Regions from separate parts of the Aerococcus christensenii genome, predicted to be linked through region 1. Evidence: riboswitches for the same ligand, from Rfam matches in the RefSeq annotation. Region 1 holds a riboswitch; each other region holds the start of a gene.
The links. A riboswitch is a leader RNA that binds a small molecule or an ion and turns the genes downstream of it on or off. The one in region 1 is predicted to bind thiamine pyrophosphate.
Positions count from the first base shown of each region.

Region 2: it holds a riboswitch for thiamine pyrophosphate, as region 1 does, so the genes downstream of both, thiW (energy coupling factor transporter S component ThiW) here and AWM71_RS05580 (thiamine-binding protein) in region 1, are expected to answer to the same signal.
Region 3: it holds a riboswitch for thiamine pyrophosphate, as region 1 does, so the genes downstream of both, AWM71_RS02660 (class I SAM-dependent DNA methyltransferase) here and AWM71_RS05580 (thiamine-binding protein) in region 1, are expected to answer to the same signal.

Region 1 is NZ_CP014159.1:1,173,928-1,178,404, forward strand. Features, by position in the region: gene recA (recombinase RecA) at 1-298, shown strand, start outside; gene AWM71_RS05565 (GNAT family N-acetyltransferase) at 467-1,039, shown strand; gene AWM71_RS05570 (TIGR01440 family protein) at 1,133-1,675, opposite strand; gene AWM71_RS05575 (TatD family hydrolase) at 1,781-2,287, opposite strand; gene AWM71_RS08255 (hypothetical protein) at 2,359-2,505, opposite strand; gene AWM71_RS05580 (thiamine-binding protein) at 2,545-2,844, opposite strand; TPP riboswitch at 2,903-3,001, opposite strand; gene AWM71_RS05585 (adaptor protein MecA) at 3,144-3,800, opposite strand; gene spxA (transcriptional regulator SpxA) at 3,975-4,370, opposite strand.
Region 2 is NZ_CP014159.1:813,761-818,237, forward strand. Features, by position in the region: gene AWM71_RS03840 (phosphoketolase family protein) at 1-603, shown strand, start outside; gene hemW (radical SAM family heme chaperone HemW) at 780-1,544, shown strand; gene AWM71_RS08445 (hypothetical protein) at 1,554-1,895, shown strand; TPP riboswitch at 2,126-2,232, shown strand; gene thiW (energy coupling factor transporter S component ThiW) at 2,299-2,817, shown strand; gene thiM (hydroxyethylthiazole kinase) at 2,819-3,655, shown strand; gene AWM71_RS03860 (DUF896 domain-containing protein) at 3,823-4,041, opposite strand; gene tsaB (tRNA (adenosine(37)-N6)-threonylcarbamoyltransferase complex dimerization subunit type 1 TsaB) at 4,209-4,477, shown strand, end outside.
Region 3 is NZ_CP014159.1:552,972-557,448, reverse strand. Features, by position in the region: gene AWM71_RS02660 (class I SAM-dependent DNA methyltransferase) at 231-947, opposite strand; TPP riboswitch at 1,010-1,116, opposite strand; gene AWM71_RS02655 (PRD domain-containing protein) at 1,394-2,224, shown strand; gene AWM71_RS02650 (PTS transporter subunit EIIC) at 2,301-3,701, shown strand; gene AWM71_RS02645 (ChbG/HpnK family deacetylase) at 3,707-4,477, shown strand, end outside.

The DNA.
Region 1 (4,477 bases):
CGACTTAGCTTCGGATATGAAGATTATTAAGAAGAGCGGTTCTTGGTATTCTTATGGGGAAGATCGGATTGGACAAGGACGAGAGAACGCTAAGAAATATCTCAGAGATCATCCGGAAGTTTATGCTGAAATTGACCACAAGGTGCGGGTAGCTTATGGATTTGAAGAAGAAACCGAAGATGAAGGAAATTTGGGGGCTTCAACCTCTGAGAGTGACTCTAAGAAGGTAGAAAAAGTCAATGAAGTAGCTCCTGACCAAGAAGAAAATGAAACCTTAGATATTTTTGAAGAAGAATAGGTTTAGAGAAAAGACCCTTAACCAAAGGACTCCAAAGGTTTAGCTTGGAGTCCTTTTTAGTTTGGAAGACGCAAGCAGGCCTTGGAGATTCTCGCTTGATGACAAGCGTGCGCATCAGGTATACTTAAAGTAGAACTTTATGACAAAAAATAAACAAGGAGGGTCATCATGGAGATTCGACCGTTAGAGCCATCAGACAAAGAAAATAGCTATACCATTATTAAGGTGATTTTAGAGCATTTGGATGTGCCTTTGATTAATCAATTTGGCTGGGAAGAAGCCAAGGAAATTTTGAAAACCGCTATGGACAAACCTTATTATCGGTACGGCTGTCAGAATGGCTATGGGGTGTTTGTAGAAGGAGAATTAGTGAGCGTTGCTTATGCTTATCCGGGAGTGATGGATCCTATGATAGAAGCGCCACTAGAGACTACCATGATTGAAATGGGCTATTCTTCTGATCAGATTCCTTCCCGTTACGCCTTCGTTGAAGCCCTCATGGATGAATTTTACTTGGATTCTATTGCCACCAAAAAGAGTTACGAAAAGAACGGTTATGCCACTGCCCTTATTCATTACTTAGAGAAGCAGGCCCAAGCTCAAGGGTATGCTAAACTTTCCCTCAATGTAGATTTTGACAATGAAAAGGCTCGCCAGCTCTATGAACAATTAGGCTTTACCGTCCGCTCAGAAGTGATGATTGGGGGACAAGCCCATTATCATTTGGTGAAGGAAGTTTAAGACAGGATCTAGAGAACTCTCGAGAAAAAGTCCTATCTCTCACATAAAAAGCTCACGTTGGATGAAAACGTGAGCTTTTTTGCTGGCTTAGATTTATTTGAGATGAGGATCGTAGTGAGCACGCTCTCCTCCAATAAACTTAGGACGAGTTTTGGCGGCATTGACCCATGCTTGACCGAGTTGGTGGTGGGTGAGACGGAGGGGAACAGCAACTGGCTTTAGATGCATCCCAATAAGGGTATTACCGATGTCAAGGCCGGCATCCGCTTGAATCTCCTCAATCGCAATTGGATCTGGCAGGGTGTGGTAGGCCGCTGTGGCGAAGGAGCCCCCCGCCTTAGGGAAAGGCACTACATTGACGACTTCTTCGAAGGGACGGGCGAGCCGAGAGGTGATCAAGGCCCGATTCAAATGTTCGCAGCATTGAGCGGCGACATAGATGCCTTCTCGATGAAAGATTTCATAGAAAGCATTAAACAGAGTCTGTCCCAATTCGGGTGAAGAAGAGCTGCCAATTTTTTGACCACTGACTTCACTGGTGGAGCAGCCGATCACTACGGTTTGCCCAGGGGTAAGGTGGGCAGCTTGTATCAACTCTTGCGCAATGGCTTGGGCTTGTTCTTTTAGGGCATCCAAGATAAAGACCTTCTTTCTTTTGTTGTACTGTGATTATTATAAGAAAGACCTGGCGATTCCTCAAGTCTCTTCTTTTTGAGAAAGTTTGAAGAAGGGAGAGGAAACTTAGAGGTTGAGGGAGAGGTAATTTTGATAGACTTGATCTTTCATCTGGTCGAAGGAAAGGCCTTTTTGTTGGGAGAGGATATCTAGAATTCTAAGGATTTGATGGAGCCAGCCATAGCCATGTCCGATCCATTCTAAGGACGATGGACCATCTGTTTCGGTCAAGATTCGATCGATAGGAAGGTGATGGATCAATTGAGTGGTGAGCGGGGAATAGCCGGCGTCAACACTAATCGTGAAGAAGCAGCCTAAGTCCAAAAAATCATCTACCAAGTCTAAAGGGCCACTATACCAATGGATGATGAGGGGATCTTGGGTGCGGTAGTACTTGAGAATGGCTAAGACATCTTTTTCTGCACCCTTGGTATGAATATTGGCCAGAGTGTGCGTGGTATAGGCATAAGCCATAAAAGCCTGAAAGATCTTGCGCTGTCGAGGATAGGCAGAAGCATCTTTAGCCCAGTAGTAATCTAAACCGATCTCTCCTAGAAAATCCGCCTTTTGAATGCTTCCCTCCCAATCCCCAAACCTAAAAAGGCCTCTAGCAGAGTCATCTGAGAGTGGTAGAGAAGAAGCTGCTAATTATTTTTGGCGGCCATCACGGCATCTACAGGACTCGGTAGCATGAATTTAGGAAGACTCTGAGAGCCTACAGTCACTTGCCAGATCCCCATAAGGCACACAATACCTGATAAGGATTTCAAAAGGTGTAAGCTTTTTTTCATATCTACCTTTTTTCTATTTAGACTTACCTGAAATTGCCTTTAGTCTCGATAAGGGGAAAGTTTATCTTCGATAGTTAAGACATCTCCCTTCTCACAATAGGAAACCTTCACATTAGCGAAGATCTCTACGCCATCTTCCCCTGCCAGTTGGATGGCTTTTTTGAGGAGAGCCATCAAGTCGTCGTAATCTCCTTGAAGAGTCGTTTCAAAAGGAGAAACGGTGATGTTTTCTGGGGAGACTTGACTCTCTAGATAGCGAATCACTTTATCGACAACCTCTAACAGCTTCTTTTCGTCGACATATTGCGGCAAAATCTGAAGAGCTATACTACAATGCAAACAAAAACACCTCCCAAAAGTTAATCACAAAAAGTGCAACCTTTGGAAGGGATTAAGGGCATATCAGCTATCACATTCCTACGTAAGTACTAACTTCATCAGGTTATAAGAGTTAACGGATGACGTTTCTCAGCACAAGGCACCTCTTGCGATTAACAGATTAAATTTTCACCTTTATTATAACAAAGCAGTTTTTATAAAACAAGTAATAATCAGGGATGTCTTTCCTATAAAAAAAGCTCTCCTAAAAGAAAGAAAAGGCTTTCTCCAGAAGAGCTTTTGGTGAGAAAACTAGTGATCTAACTAAAATAACGAGCAATCGTAGAGTGAGCATTATAGCCGATTAATAATTTGCCATATTCTCGAATAAGGGAAGCATCGATAGGCGAGATCACACCGTATTCGAGGGCCACGTACAGTAAATCTTGAATTTCTGTCTCACTATAAAGAGTCGTAGGAAGGGCAATAATCGCGTAGAACTTCTTCTGATAGTTATAGAGATCTACTTCCACTTCCTTATTTTGGAAAGCTTTAGCAAAGAGCAGGAAATCTTCCCACTTGTCGAAAACCAAAGTTGCTTTCTCTAGGGTACCACAGCTTTCTGTTTCGATGTGGCCATCGGAAGCAGGCACATGAGACGCTATACTTTCCGTTAAATTATTGATAAGAGAATTAATCGTTTCTTTTTCGGGTTCGGGAGTGAGGGTATTTTCATCGATTTGTGCTTTAGAAATATAAAGGTCAATACCGCCTTGAGAAGGCATCACTTGGAAAGTTAGCGCATCTGAATTCTTGAAGCGGTGATTCACATCGGCTTCTTCTAAAACATTCATGAAGAAATTTTCGACAAGACTTTGGTCTTTAAAGAGGTCGACTAAACATACTCCGCGGTCTTTCAAATCTTCGTCTCTCAAAAAGACTCGCATGGTATTCTCGTTAATATATTCCATTTCCATTCGCACTCACCTCCACTATTCAAAGTCAATCGGCAAAGGCTTTGTTTGATAGCCAACACCGAGCATGGTAAGGAATAATTTCTACTTTATATTTTATCACAAGTTTGCTTAAAATAAAGATAAGCCGATCTTTTCTTAAGAAAGTAACAAGAAAAGATCGACTTTTAAGAAATTTTATCCCATTTTTCTAAGGGCTTCATAGAGTTCAATCGAGCGAACTTCACGCGGAAGGAAACGGCGAATTTCATCTTCGTTATAGCCAACTTGTAGTCGTTTCTCGTCCATAAGAATAGGACGTCTGAGAAGGCCTGGATTTTTTTGAATGAGATCAAAGAGTTGGTTTAAGGAGATGTCGTTGAAATCAATCGCTAATTCTTGGAAAGCTTTCGAACGTGTTGAAATAATTTCTTCCGTTCCATCTTCAGTCATTCGTAAGATATCCTTCACTTCATCTCGGGTAAGTGGTTCTTGGAAAATATTACGTTCTTTGTAAGGAATGTGATGTTTTTCAAGCCAAGCACGTGCCTTTCGACAGGATGTGCAACTTGGCGAAGTGTATAATCTAACCATGTCAATCTCTCCTTTACAGGTATGACTCGTGTTATTCCACTTTTCTTATTGTACCATAAAAAATCAAAAATGTCAGTTAAATTGTGAAAAGAGGCTTAAAAATCCCC
Region 2 (4,477 bases), 360 kb from region 1:
CAATTTTATACTATAGAAGAGGCTAAGGAATTAGTAGAAGTGGGTTATAAGGTAATTCCTTGGGCATCTTCTATAAAAAATAACGAAAGTCCAGATATAGTGATTGCGACATGTGGAACGGAACCTAATTTAGAAGGACTAGCGACTGTTTCTATTTTGAATAAGGCATTTCCTAAATTAAAAATTAAATTTATCAATATTGTCGATTTATTAAAATTAAGGCATCCAGATATAGATACACGGGGGATTTCGAACCAAGTATTTAATGAGTTGTTTACAGTAAATAAACCTATTATATTCACTTTTCATGGATATGAAGGATTGATTAGGGATATTTTTTATAATAGAGAAAATAGGAACTTACATATTCATGGGTACAGAGAAGAAGGAGATATCACTACACCGTTTGATATGCGGGTATTTAGTGAAATGGATAGATTTCATTTAGCTAAAGAAGCGGCACAATTAGTTTATGGAGAAAAAGCAGAGTCATTTATTCAAACAATGGATGATTACTTGGCCTATCATTATAATTATATTAGAGAAAATGGAGCAGATATTCCTGAAGTCGAAAATTGGAAATGGGAAGCTATCAGTCAATAAAAAATATAACCATAGAGTTTAAACGGGTTAAGAGGGAATTTATTTCTTGCTCATTAAATGTTTAAAATCTTGAAAGCCATGCATACCACAATTGATTATGCATGGTTTTTATTTTGCAAAAGACTAAAGCAATGGAATATGATAAAATGAAAGAAATAGAATCAGGAGGAAAGTTTGTGCAAAAAATTGGTTTATATATTCATATTCCTTTTTGCGAAAAGCGATGTAATTATTGTGCTTTTTTGACTTTTGATAATCAAGGAGCGATGATTGCACGCTACGTCACTTATTTAGCCAAAGAAATGCTATTGTGTCGCCACTCAAACTATGAAGTAGATACCGTTTATTTTGGAGGCGGCACACCATCTTATTTAAGCGCAGAACAGATGACTTATTTGATGGTTCAGTTAAAGAAAGTGTTTTCTATTGCTCCAAAGGCTGAAATCACGATTGAAATGAACCCAGAGTCTGTTACTGCAGAACGATTGCAAGCCTACTTGTCTTCGGGCATTAATCGCTTTTCAATGGGAGTACAATCATTTGATGATAGGGTCTTAGCTGTAGTGGGAAGGTTACACCATAAAAAAGAGGTCTTTGAAAAAGTAGCTTTAATGAAAGAAATGGAATGTCAGGATTTTAATTTAGATTTGATGTTTTCTAATCCTTATCAAAGTAGGAAGATTTGGCAATCAGATATTGCTTTAGCGCTCGCCTTAGATCCGCCACATTTATCGTGTTATTCTTTAATTTATAAACCACACACCAAATTTTATCAATGGCGAGAGAAGGGTATTATTGATGGAGTAGAGGATGAAGAGGATCGTGCAATGTACCATTATCTACAAGACACATTGCAATCATCGGGCTACCATCAATATGAAATTTCTTCTTTTGCTAAGCCGAATCATGAAAGTCGACATAATAAAAAATATTGGACATAACAAGATTATTTGGGATTGGGGTTAGGTGCTTCGTCTAATATAGGCAATCGACGGTTTGATAATGTGCAAAGTTTTCTTACTTATTTTAAAATGATTGATGTAGGAATGCCACCAGTAGACAAGGATACGATTCAGGTATTGTCACAAGAAGAGTGGGAAAAAGACTATATTATGTTGACGATGCGGTTGATAGAGGGACTTTCGATTGCAGAAGTGAATCAAAAGTTTGGTATTGATTTTTTAACAAAATATGAAGCGGCTATTCAAAAGAATTTAAACAATGGCATAGTATGTCTGCAAGAGGGAAGGCTACGTTTACTCAAAGGAAAATTTACCTCAAACAGGTTTTGAAGAAACAATTACCCCAGAATTAGTTGTTGGTGTACTTTCCGTTTTAAGTGGTATGGGCTATGTGATTCAAAAGGAAAAAATTAATAAAGCAGACTAATTGTTAAATTTGCACTCAAGCAAAAGAGCTAGTTTTTAAGAAGCTAGCTTTTTTGTCGTTGAAAATTTTAAATCTAAAAGAAAAATCCCTTAACTCTGGGCTTTCTTGAATGAAGAAAACAATTATGATACAATAGTGATTACAGGGGAGCTTGTGTTGACAGGCTGAGAGGAAGTTTTTAACTTCGACCCTTTACCTGATGCGGATAATGCCGCCGTAGGAAGCTATGATAAAGATATTTAACAGGAGCTTCTATGAGGAGCTCCCTTTTTGTAGACAAAATTTTTCGTTGACTAGGAGGATATTATGAAACAAACAAATAGTAAAAAATTAGCTTTAGCGGCTATGTTGACAGCAGTCGCTGTCGCAGGATCTACTTTATCCTTTCCTATTTTCGGAAGTCGGTGTGCGCCTGTTCAGCACATGGTCAATGTTTTATGTGCCGTCTTATTAGGACCAGGGTATGGTTTGTTAGCAGGCTTTTTAGCATCTTTACTTCGGAATTTATGGGGATTAGGGACTTTACTTGCCTATCCAGGGACTTTGTGCGGGGCCTTGTTATGCGGGCTTACCTATAAATATAGCAAAAAATTGAGTTTAACGTGTTTAGCAGAAGTGGTTGGAACAGGGATTTTAGGCGGACTTTTGGCTTACCCCATTGCCATAGCCTTTATGGGAAAAAGTACAGCGAATTTAGCAGTCTATGTTTATGTGGGACCTTTCTTGATCTCGACAGCTGTAGGATCAGTGATTTCCTTTATGTTCCTCACCTACTTGAAGAAGGTCGGGCTGCTCGACCGTCTTCAGAAAAATTTGGAGAGATAAGATGGAAAAATGCATACAAAATCTTAGAAGCCAGTCACCGCTCATTCATTGTTTGACCAATTATGTGACGGCTAATGATTGTGCAAATTTACTTTTGGCTTGTGGAGCATCTCCTATTATGGGTGATGCGGAGGAAGAAGTAGAAGAAATCACGCAGCTCAGTGATGGACTCTTGCTGAATATGGGAACGCCGAAAAATCGAACCTTGCCAGTGATGTTAAAAGCGGGCAAGCGAGCGAATGAACTGGGGCATCCGGTGGTGTTTGATCCTGTTGGTGTGGGCGTATCTGCCTTTCGTAGGAACATTGCGAATGGACTGATGAATGGTGTTCATTTTCAAGTGATTCGTGGGAATTTGTCAGAAATTAAATTCTTAGCAGGTTTATGCGCGAGCTTTAAGGGGGTGGATGCGGGTCAAGAAGAACGGCTCACATCTGATAAAATAGAAGACCTTCTTCCGTTTTTGCAAAGTTTTGCTGAAAATCGGCAAGCCATTATTGTGGTAAGTGGGGAAGTGGATCTGGTTTGTGATGGGGGAAAAGCGTATGCAATTCGAGCAGGCCATCCGTTGATGGCAAAAGTGACCGGAACGGGATGCATGTTGTCAGCTTTAATTACTGCTTATGTGACTGCGAATTCGTCGCATTCCCTACTTGCTACTGTGGCAGCGGTTTGTGCCATGGGGTTAGCCGGAGAAAAAGCGGCTCTCAGAATGTCCAATCAAGAGGGAAGTAATTCTTTCCGTTGTTATTTAATAGATGCTATTTCTCAGATGACTCCTAAAGATTTTGCATTGGGAAGTGAGACGGAACGCTTATTGAGCCGTATTAGAATCTAAAAAACGTCCAAAATTATTTTCGGACGGAGAGAATAGGGCTTGATGTGAGAAGCGCAACTCTCAAAAGTCTTATCTATTGTTTATTTCTATGAGACAGTGAGGGAAAAATAAAAAGGTGTTGGAGGGCAACTTTGCTTAACAACACCTTTTTATTAAGGATATAAATTTTAGCGCTTCTTCTTTGCTTTTTTTAGACGAGAGGGTGTAATATCTTTTCCTTTGGGATCGACGACTTTGGTGTTCATGAGAACTTGTTTGAAATTCCCGCGGAAAATTTTGAGATATTCTTGACGCAATTGGGCTTGTTCGACTTTTTCTTCTGGGGAAAGTTCGCCAGCTTTTTGCTTAGCGGCGAGGGCATTGATACGTTGAATGAGTGTGTCCATGGAGAGTCCTCCTTTCTAAACGTTGTCTTGAAATAAGGGTTCGCTTAGTATTATAACAGAAGGATAGAAGAATGCGAGAGATTGCAGGAGAAATGAGAGTAAAATTTCCCTATTGTTGGGGGAATTTGATACAATAGAGAAGAAATTAATGTAAAGAGGGAAGATTTATGCGGGTATTAGCGATGGATACATCGACTGAAGCAATGAGTATTGCTTTAATCGAAGAGAATGATGTCAAAATGGAATTGAATACATATACAAAAATCAAACATTCTAAGCAGCTCTTGCCTTTGATCCAAGTAGCATGTCGAGCAATCAATTGGTCGATTTCGTCTGTGGAAGCCATAGCAGTGACGAGAGGGCCGGGATCTTATACAGGCTTAAGAATTGGCGTGACAACGGCAAAGGTTTTAGCGAAAGAACTAAGGGTCCCTTT
Region 3 (4,477 bases), 620 kb from region 1:
AAAGGAGAGAATAATAATGACTAATACAGGATTTTTTGGTGAATTTGTCGGGACGTGGGGATAAAGATATGGATCAATTGATGACTAACCCTGCTCTACATGATCAATTGGATTTAGCAGCTGAATAACTAGAAGCCAAAAAAAGCTACTCTGTCTACTTGTTTAAAAGTAGAAGGAGTAGCTTTTAGAGTTAGGTTTTTATTTTGAAAGGAGTAAATAGAAAGGGCTCTCTATTTTTCTATAATCATGGCAACGTATCCACCTTTTCCATACCCTTCGACAGGTTCTTCAATGGTGTCGTTAGTATAAATAGGATCATTCACTAGGGTTTGATAGTAGTGAATAGATTGGACTGGAAGATAATCTCTGACGATGTCTTCTTTTTCAGGAGTTGTATAGAAAATCCCTGAATGAACGAGTTCGATAGGATATGGGAGACTTGGGGCAATACGTTTGAAGACAGGATCATCATAGCTCCCAGCAAAATGTGCAAAGCTGTAAAGAATTCCATAAGCACTTTCAGTTGGAACGTCGAGTAGGATCATATGACCGCCTGGTTTAATAGAGCTGAAGCAATTTTGATAGGCTGTTTTTAAATCAGGAATGTAGGTAGAACACCCATTGAGATAAACAATGTCATAAGTTTCTTTTGGGAGAGGAGTGGTTTGGGCATCGCCAATGGTGACATGAAGGCCTCTTTTTTTAGCGATATCAGCCATATCTGTGGAAGGTTCTACACCTTCTTCGACAGTGATGCCGTATTCTTTTTGCAGTGCAGCTTCAAATAGCCCGCTTCCACATCCTATTGATAAAATTTTATCGTGAGGGATATCTTTTAAACAGTGATGGAGTAGCTTTAATTCACTGACAAAAACTTTGTCATTGGTGATAAACCATTGATCATAAGCGTTAGCGTAGCCATCAAATAAAGCAGATGATTGAGTCATTGAACATTTCCTTTCTAAAGTTGTGTGACTAAAAACAAAAAAGACAACCCTATACGGTTGCCAGATCTTTCACTTTATTGTTCCTACGCCGGCATTATCCGTATCAGGTTCGTGGGTCGGAAGTCGCACTTCCCTCTCAGCTGGTTTACTAGCTCCCCGTGTACTTTAAGAATACAAGAGTAAGCGGTTTCTGTCAATGGGAAAGTTTAATTTTAAGGAATAAATATTTGAGTGTGAAGAAAGTAAGCCAGAGTCTTTAAAAAGAAAAAGTCATGTTAAATAATTGGAGATGTATAAGAAAAATGTGTACAGGGAAAATTTTTGGAGTATAATGAAAGCGTGCACATATTGCTTTATTAGAAAATATTTATTAGGATTGTAACTTTATTCTAAGGCATCACCGAAAGTAAATATGTAGTTGTTGACTTTTAAAAGGATAGTACAGAATGAAGGTAATAAAGAAAATAAATAATAATGTTGCTATTTGTTTAGACTCTAGTAATAATGAACTGATTGCCTTGGGAAAGGGAATAGGTTTTAAAAAGACACCTTATGAGTTGGAAGATTTGACTTTGGTGGACAGAACCTTTTATGATATTAATCCTTCTATAGTTGCTTTAATGGATGAAGTTTCTGAAGATTTGTTTCAAGTATCGGTTGAAATAGTGGATAAAGCAAAGGTATATTTAAAGACGGATATTAGTGATTCTTTTGCGTTTGTATTAGCAGATCATTTACATTTTGCTATATATAGAAGTAGACAGGGTATAATCATTGGAAATCCGCTAGCTTTTGAACTGAAGCGGTTGTATGAAAAAGAGTTGAAGTTGTCAGATTGGACAATGAAATTAATTGAACGGCGTTTAAATGTTAGACTGCCTATGGAAGAGAAATTTAATATAGCAATGCATTTTATTAATGCACAAGTTATGACTAATAAAATAATAAAAAAGGATAAAATGTCCAAATTAATAGATAATATTACTTTTTTAATAGAAGATCAGTTAGATATAGTAATTGATCGAGAAAGTTTTACTTATGAACGTTTTGTTATGCATCTTCAATATTTAATAAAATGTAAAGATCAACAAAGAACGTTAAATCAGAGCAGTGAGAAACTCTTTTATCAGATGAAGAGAGATTTTAAGGATGTTTATAGATGTGTAAGGGTTGTTAGTGATTATTTGGAAAGTAATTTAAATTGTAAATTAAATGACGAAAATTTACTTTATCTGATATTACATATTAATAGACTTTATGATAGAGAAGGATTGTAAGCTTTAGAAGCGCATAACCTAACTAAATTAGTTGACTTAATTTAGTTAGGTTTTATTTTTTAGGAGGAAATTTGCTATGGAGAGTTATGAGCAAACATGTAATGAAATTTTATCCGATATTGGAGGAAAAGATAATATTATTTCAGTAACCCACTGCATGACAAGATTACGATTTAATTTAAAAGATAGAAGTTTAGTTAATCAAACAAATATTAGAAATATTAAAAATGTTTTAGGGTGTCAATTTTCTGCAGGGCAATTTCAAATTATTATTGGTCAAAATGTGGATAAAGTATATAAACACTTTGTTTCTATTACAAAAATAGAAGACCAAACTACAGAATTGCCTTGCAACGACAAGCGAAGCCTGTCAGAAAAAATAAAAGATTTACCTAACATTCTTATTGATGTTGTTTCCGGGTGTATTACACCTATTTTGCCAATTATTACCGTATCAGGGATTATTAAGTTAATTACGGCTGTGTTGGGAAAAGGAATGCTTAATCTTTTACCAGCCACCTCGCCGTTAATGACTTTATTAACTTTTGTCGGAAATAGTGGCTTTTACTTTTTCCCTATTTTTGTAGCTTGGGCGGCATCTAAAAAATTTAATACATCGACGCCGATCGCTTTATTGTTAGGGGCTATTTTAATTCACCCTAACTTAATAGCGTTAGTAACTAAAGGAGCTTCATTTTCTGTATATGGAATTCCTATGACATTAGTTAATTATTCTTCCCAATTTTTACCAAGTATATTAATTGTTTGGGTAATGTCATATGTTTACTACTTTTTTGATAAGCACTGTCCAAGATCATTAAAAATTATTCTTGTCCCTGCTTGTACTGTATTAGTTATGTTACCATTAGCGCTTTGTATACTCGGGCCGTTAGCTAATTTATTAGGTAAATTATTAGCTGATTTCTTTACTTCTTTATATAATTTAGTAGGAGCATTAGCGATTGGGTTAATTGGAGCTGCTTGGTATTTTTTAGTAGCTACTGGAATGCATCAAGCCTTAATTGCATTAGCTACAACAATGATTGCAACAATGGGCTATGACAACATTATTTTAGTGGGCTCTAAATCGGGATCTTATGCCTTAATGGGATTAGCTATTGCTTATTTAATTAAATGTAAGAAAGAACAAAAAGCAATAGCAAGTGCTAACGCGGTAACTTTAATTATAGGTGGTATTAGTGAACCAACTATTTTTTCGATGTTATTAAGATATAAAAAGGCAATGCTGATTCAAGTTATTGCAGGCTTCGTTGGAGGTATTGTGAATGGAATGTTGCATGTAAGTATTTATTTCTTTGGAGCTACTAATTTTTTGACTGGATTAGCTTTTGGAAAAGATTTTGTACATGGCATGATAGGGTGTGGAATATCTTTTGTTCTAGCATTAATTTTAGGAATTGTACTGGGGTTTGATGATAAAAAATCAAAAGACATCGTAGAAGAAAATAGAGGATAGTAAATATGAATTTAATTATTAATGGAGATGATTTTGGACTTTCTCATGGATGTAATTTAGCCATTATTGATAGCTATACTAAAGGAATTATGACTTCTGCTTCATTGATGGTTAATATGCCGGATACTGAAGAGGCGGTGAGAATGTGGAAAAAGAATTCTGCCTTATCTTTAGGTATCCATTTGAATGTTACAGTTGGAATGCCTATACTCGAACATTTGAATACTATTACTCAGTTGAATGGAGCATTTAATAAGCGAATTTTAATTGCGGATCAATCAGAAATAAATGAAGAAGAGTTAAAAAAAGAATGTGAAGCTCAAATAAATCGCTTTATTCAATTAACAGGCAAGATTCCAGATCATATTAATTCGCATCATGGCATAGAAGCAGTGCCTGGAGGAGAAAAGGTGCTTCAAGATCTAGCCGTGAAATATAAAGTGCCTATTAGAGAATTAACACATATTTCTAAAAAAGAGAAAATATATTATCGCACGAATTACGAAATTCCGCATAAATGTTGTTTATATCCAAAAATACAAAATGCTGATGAGTTAATTTTAAATTTTTCAAAAGAAAGTATTGAGTCTAATCGCACGTATGAGTTATTAGGTCACCCAGGCTATGTAGATTTTGGATTATTAAAAAAATCTAGTTTGACTATTGGTAGATGCATAGATGCCAACCTTTTTAATAATGAAGTTATCAAATTATGGGTAAAACAAAATCATATCCAGCTTATAAGTTACAAAGAGTTACCTGTTAAGGAAAGAAAA